2 regions of the Terrisporobacter hibernicus genome follow, and region 2 is predicted to be linked to the other one. Evidence: riboswitches for the same ligand, from Rfam matches in the RefSeq annotation. Region 2 holds a riboswitch; the other holds the start of a gene.
The links. Region 2 has a riboswitch for FMN ahead of ribD (bifunctional diaminohydroxyphosphoribosylaminopyrimidine deaminase/5-amino-6-(5-phosphoribosylamino)uracil reductase RibD). Riboswitches for the same ligand answer to the same signal wherever they lie in the genome.
Positions count from the first base shown of each region.

Region 1 (3,501 bases), 250 kb from region 2:
AACAGCTTCACCAACTATTACCCATTCTTCTCCTGTAGCTGATAATTCTTCTAATAAATCGTCAATTGGCATTATATTTATTTCTTCTATTGCTTTACTTTTATTTTCTTCGATTATGTATTTACAAGTATAAACTTGATTTCTTTGTGCATCTAATATAGAACATATTCTTTTATTACAAAGATCCATATTAGCACCTAGTATTTCTAGAGAATTTATACCTATTAAAGGAATATTATTTACATGAGCCATAGCTTTTGCTGTGGCCATCCCTATTCTAAGTCCAGTGAAAGAACCCGGCCCTATACAAATACCTATGGCATCTATATCCTTAATTTCCATATCACTAAGTTTTAACATATTTTCTATCATAGGCATTAGTTTTTGTGAATGGGTTTTTTTAGTATTTATACTATATTCACAAATTAACTTGTCATTTTCTAATACTGCCACATTTGCAGCCATGGTAGAAGTATCTATTCCTAGTATCTTCATTATTTAGTCAACTCCTCAACTATTTCTTCGTATTTTTGTCCAAATGGTGTTAATACCATCTCTCTTCCATTTTCCTTGTAATTTAATTCTATTTTCAAATAATCTTTTGGCAATATGTCTTCAATTATATTTGCCCACTCTATTATACAAACACCTTCTGAGTCTATATATTCATCAAACCCTATATCGTACATTTCTTCACTACATCCAATTCTATACACATCAAAATGATACAAAGGTATTCGACCTTCATATTCATTTACTATAGTAAATGTTGGACTTGTAATATAATCGTCTACTTCTAAAGATTTAGCTAAACTTTGTGTCATGGTAGTTTTTCCCGCTCCTAAATCTCCAATTAAACAAATCACACTACCTGGAAAAAGTAACTTACCTAGCTTTTCTCCAATCTCTCTTGTTTTCTCTTCTTTGTCTAAAAAAATTTTTTTCATCTATATCACCATAAAATCCTTTATTTCTTATAATTAACCTTTATATTATTAATTATTATTGTCAAATCAACCCGTATTCTAGTCATTTCTTTCTTGTACAACTAGATATTATTATATAATAACCTTCATTTATAATAAAGGGGGTATATTTATATACTTAAATTCTAAGTTTAATAAATGCAAAAAAAGAGCTAAAATAGCTCTTCTTTATTTTTAAACTTATTTACTAAGTATTTTTTCCATTTTTTTGAATAATGGTAATGTTACTAATGTCATTATACCTGCTTTTAATATATTAAAAGGAGCTATCATCCATATTACAAAAGTCATTAAATCAGTAACTCTTGGATTTATTATAGTTCCCATTTGTATTATTTGCTCTAATGGCATACCATATATGGTTACATATAAAGGTATCATTATAAAGTAATTCATTATACATCCTGTAATAGTCATAGCTACTACTCCTACTAATCCTCCAGCTAACACTCCTTCTGTAGTTTTTAGCTTTTTATAAAATAAACATATAATTAATACATAAGATCCACCTATTACTACATTTGCAAATTCTCCAACGCCTCCAGTAGTGCTTGCTGTTATTCCTTGAAGTAAGTTTTTTACTATAACTATAGCAAGACCTGCCATTGGTCCTAAAGACATTCCACCAAATATAGCTGGTATATCAGATAAGTCTATTTTTAGAAACGATGGAAATATTGGTAGTGGCACTGCTATAAACATAAGAATATAAGCTATTGCTGATAATACTCCCACCTTTGCTATAGTTTTTGCAGATGATAATCCTGGCTTTCTAACTGCATTTTGCATAATATAACCTCCAAATTTTAAATATTTTTCTGAAATTAAAAAAACTCGAAGAATTGTAACCTTCGAGTCTTATGAATATTCAAAATGGATTATGGTATATATCATAATTCTCTTCTCTCATCCAGACTGTACTGTCGGCTTTGGAATCTCACCAAATCATGCTACAATGTAGCTCGCGGGCTATAACCGCCGGTAGGGAATTTCGCCCTGCCCCGAAGATCTTCTGTTTTTTTAATTTCTTATTATATTATTATAATAATTAAATGGATACATTATGTCAACATAATATTTTAGACAACAAAACCCAATGCATGACTTCAGTTTATTTATTTTTCTTATATACTATTTTGCCATCTATAATTGTATATAAGACATGACTATTTATCTCAAAAGGATTGTTGTCCCAAATAACTATATCTGCATCTTTTCCAATTTCAATAGACCCAACTTTATCATCTATTCCTAATACTTTTGCTGGATTTATTGTTATGGCTTCCAATGCTTTTTCAGATTCCATTCCATGTTTTATTGCTATTCCGGCACATATCGGAAGGTATTGAATAGGAATTACTGGATGATCTGTCATTAAACAAACATCTAACCCTGCATTGGAAAGAATTCCTGCTGTTTCAAAAGTTAAGTTACGAAGTTCTATTTTAGATCTTTCCGAAAGAGAAGGACCTACTATTACTGGATATCCTTCTTCAACCAACTCATCTACAACTAAATGACCTTCTGTACAATGATCTAGCGTTAATCTTAAATTAAACTCTTTTGCAATTCTTACGGCAGTAAACATATCATCTGCTCTATGAGCATGAGCTTTAAGTGGAATTTGTCTTTTTAATACTGGTATTAAACTTTCGTATTTTATATCATATTCTGGTTTACTTTCATCATCTTCTTCTAGCTCACATCTTTCAACTTCTTCTAGGTACTCTTCTGCCTTTTTTAAATTTTCTCTAATTAAAGCTGCTATAGCCATCCTTGTTTGTGGAGTTTTATCATCACTTCCATAAACGCTTTTTGGGTTTTCTCCAAAAGCAATTTTAGCTGCTACAGGATTTTTTATTATCATTTTATCTATAATTCTACCAAATGTTTTTATAGCTATACACTGACCTCCCATTACATTTGCACTTCCAGGTGTAGTACAAACTGCTGTTATTCCACCTTGAACAGCTTCTGTGAAGTTTCTATCCATTGGATTTATTCCATCAATAGGATTTAAATGAGGAGTTACAGGGTCTGTTTCTTCATTCCCATCAGCTCCTTCTGCTCCTATTCCATCTTCCCAAAGGCCTAAATGTGTATGCGCATCTATAAAACCTGGTAATACTAAACACCCCTTTGCATCTATTACTTGTGCATCTAAAGGTGCTACTATTTCATCACCAATTTCTATTATTTTTTTATTATCTATAAGAATATTACTATTTATTATTCCTTTAGTTACTGTATTTATTGTTCCATTTTTTATGAATATCACTTATTTTCCTCCATTATTAAAGCTTCATAGATAAGGCAACTCTTTGTTTGTTCAAATCTATTCCTATTACTTTAACATCTATTATATCCCCAACAGAGCAAATTTCCATTGGATCTTTTACAAATTTATTACTCATTTGTGATTTATGAACTAAACCATCATTTTTTATTCCTATATCAACGAATACTCCAAAGTCTACAACATTTCTAACAGTTCCTTTTAAGATCATACCTTCTT
Region 1 is NZ_CP081135.1:2,029,093-2,032,593, reverse strand. Features, by position in the region: gene tsaB (tRNA (adenosine(37)-N6)-threonylcarbamoyltransferase complex dimerization subunit type 1 TsaB) at 1-495, opposite strand, end outside; gene tsaE (tRNA (adenosine(37)-N6)-threonylcarbamoyltransferase complex ATPase subunit type 1 TsaE) at 495-947, opposite strand; gene JW646_RS10150 (ECF transporter S component) at 1,167-1,775, opposite strand; FMN riboswitch at 1,881-1,999, opposite strand; gene JW646_RS10145 (amidohydrolase) at 2,098-3,264, opposite strand; gene JW646_RS10140 (Tex family protein) at 3,281-3,501, opposite strand, start outside.
Region 1: linked by a shared signal. The riboswitch ahead of JW646_RS10150 (ECF transporter S component) and the one ahead of ribD (bifunctional diaminohydroxyphosphoribosylaminopyrimidine deaminase/5-amino-6-(5-phosphoribosylamino)uracil reductase RibD) in region 2 are both predicted to bind FMN.

Region 2 (3,501 bases):
AGCTGCAAGAAGAGCGCCTCAGTTCTCAAAAAGATAGTTTTTATTCAATATTGGAAATTTTTCAAATTGTATATACAAGATGTATTTCAACAAAGTTGTTGGAATACATCTTTTTTTATTATAAACTTTAACTAACAATTTCTCATAAAATAAACGAATATAAAATTTATTTAATTAGATACTTAATCAATACACAATATAAAATTACAATGTGGGATTGTAAAATTTAAGTTTATAAAAAATGGCTAACAACTAATAGTTGTTAGCCTAACTTAATATTGGGTTTTGGGATTATTTATTTGAGATTAATTACTCACTTATTTATGGTTTTCTGCTCTAACTTGGAAGTATGACTGTGGATGATTACAAACAGGACATAACTCAGGTGAAATGCTGCCTTTATGTTTGTGACCACAATTTTGGCAATGCCAGTAAACTTCACCGTCTTTTTTAAATATAGTTCCATTTTCCAGATTTTCAAGCAGTTTACGGTATCTTTCTTCGTGTTCTTTTTCAATGTCTCCAATAGATTCAAATAAATATGCTATTTTATCGAATCCTTCTTCTTTAGCTTCTTTCGCAAAAGTAGCGTACATATCAGTCCATTCGTAGTTTTCTCCGAAAGCAGCATCTTTTAAGTTTTCTGGAGTTGATGGAATTCCATCATGTAAAAGCTTGAACCAGATTTTAGTATGTTCTTTTTCATTATTTGCAGTTTCTTCGAAGATATCAGCTATTTGATTATATACTTTCTTCTTTGATTTAGTAAATTCAATCTATATAATTAATATTTGTTTTTGTTAATATTACATTTATACCATAAAATGGAAAGTTTAAACATTAAAATGTATTTTTTCTAAAAAATTCATTTATAAGTAAGATAAAAATATAATTGACAGATTAAGCATATTAAATTATGATTATCTTAATTGAATAAAATCTTCAGGGCAGGGTGAAATTCCCTACCGGTGGTTATAGCCCACGAGCCATTATGGCATGATTCGGTGTGATTCCGAAGCCGACAGTAAAGTCTGGATGAAAGAAGATGAAATAATTAATCTGATTTAATTTTTATTAATTGGAATTGTATGCTCTGGAATGAATTTATCATTTCAGAGTTTTTTGATTTAAAATAAAACTATACAATTAGATTAATTGATTTATATAAATTCTGCCTTGAACATATTGTTCAAGGCTTTTTTATTTTTAAGAATGCTATTGGAGGTGAAGTATGATTGATAAAAAATATATGCAAATGGCTTTAGAACTTGCTAAAAAAGGTTGTGGCTTTGTAAATCCCAATCCTATGGTTGGTGCTGTTATTGTAAAGGATAATGAAATAATAGGAGAGGGATATCACCAAGCCTATGGAATGTTTCATGGGGAACGAAATGCAATTAAAAATTGTAAAAAATCACCTAAAGGAGCAACTATATATGTGACATTAGAACCTTGTTGTCATTATGGAAAAACACCACCGTGTACACAGGCTATTATAGAAGCTGGTATAAGTAAAGTTGTTATAGGGTCATTAGATCCCAATCCATTGGTAAGAGGAAAAGGAATAAAGGAGCTTCATAATAATGGAGTTGAAGTTGTAGATGGATTTTTAAAAGAAGAATGTGATGCTCTAAATGAAGTTTTTTTTCATTATATAAATACAAAAATACCTTATGTTGTAATGAAGTACGCAATGACAATGGATGGTAAAATTGCAACTTATACTAATCAGTCTAAATGGATAACAGGAGAAGTTTCGAGAAAAAAAGTACATGAAGATAGACATAAATATAGTGGAATAATGGTGGGAGTAGGAACTGTATTATTAGATGATCCCATGCTTAACTGTAGATTAGATAATAGAAAAAATCCTACAAGAATAATATGTGACACTAATCTAAGGACGCCTATTGAGAGCAAATTAGTAAGTACAGCTCATGAGATACCAACAATAATAGCAACGAGTGAAAGTGATATAGATAAACAAAAAATATACAAAGATAAAGGATGTAGGGTTATAGTTGTACCTAAAAAAGATGATCATATTGATTTGAGAGAATTAATGATTATATTAGGAGAAGAACAAATAGATAGCATTCTTTTAGAAGGTGGGGGAGCTTTAAATTGGTCAGCATTAAAAAGTGGAATAGTTAATAAAGTTCATACTTATATTGCACCTAAAATATTTGGAGGCATAAATGCCAAATCTCCAGTATCAGGCATAGGAGTAGATAATCCTGAGAATTCATTTTATTTAAAAAATACAAAAGTAATAAAATTAGATGAAGATATATTGATAGAAAGTGAGGTGGTACATGAATGTTCACCGGAATAATAGAGGAAATAGGAATAATAAAAAATGTAAAAAAAAATAATAAATCTTCAATTATTACTATACAAGGTAAAAAAATATTTGAAGATATTAATATAGGGGATAGTATTTCTGTAAATGGTGTGTGCCTTACTGTAACTACATTTAGCAACGAAATTTTTACAGCAGATGTAATGAATGAAACTCTGAGTAGATCTTCATTGGATAGTTTGCAAAATGGAAGTTATGTAAATTTAGAAAGAGCAATGTCTGCAAGTGGTAGGTTTGGTGGTCACATTGTATCAGGGCATATCGATGGAACTGGAAAAATAATAAAAATTAAAAGAGATGATAATGCAATTTGGTACACAGTGACAGTGGAAAACAACTTAATAAAATATATAGTAGAAAAAGGATCTATTGCTATAGATGGAATAAGTTTAACTGTTGTAAATGTAAATGAAAATAGTTTTAGTGTATCGATTATTCCTCACACATCACAGGAAACTATACTTTCCCACAGGTTAGTTGGGGATATTGTGAATATCGAGAATGATATTATAGGGAAGTATGTGGAAAAGTTAATAACTTTTGAAAAAAACAAAAAAGATGAAAGTAATATAACAATGGATTTCTTAATAAATAATGGTTTTTAGGAGGAGCAAGAATGTTTGAGTTTAATAAAGTAGAAGAAGCTTTACAAGATCTTCGTGAAGGAAAAATAATAATTGTTACTGATGATGAAGATAGAGAAAATGAAGGCGATTTTATATGTGCGGCTGAATTTGCGACAACAGAAAATGTGAATTTTATGGCTACTCATGCCAAAGGCCTTATATGTATGCCTATGAGCAAAGAAATTTGTGATAAATTACAACTTACTCAAATGGTATCAAATAATACAGACAATCATAGTACTGCATTTACAGTTTCCATAGATTATGTGGATACAGTGACTGGAATATCTGCTCTAGAAAGAAGCATAACAGCTATGAAATGTGTGGATGAAAATTCTAAGCCAGAAGATTTTCGTAGACCGGGTCATATGTTTCCGCTTTTGGCTAAAGAAAATGGTGTGTTGGAGCGCAACGGCCATACAGAAGCTACTGTTGATTTAATGAAATTAGCAGGACTTAAAGAATGTGGGTTATGTTGCGAAATTATGAGAGATGATGGAACTATGATGCGTA
Region 2 is NZ_CP081135.1:1,781,307-1,784,807, reverse strand. Features, by position in the region: gene rpsI (30S ribosomal protein S9) at 1-37, shown strand, start outside; gene JW646_RS08615 (rubrerythrin family protein) at 318-776, opposite strand; FMN riboswitch at 935-1,051, shown strand; gene ribD (bifunctional diaminohydroxyphosphoribosylaminopyrimidine deaminase/5-amino-6-(5-phosphoribosylamino)uracil reductase RibD) at 1,232-2,335, shown strand; gene ribE (riboflavin synthase) at 2,320-2,967, shown strand; gene JW646_RS08600 (bifunctional 3,4-dihydroxy-2-butanone-4-phosphate synthase/GTP cyclohydrolase II) at 2,979-3,501, shown strand, end outside.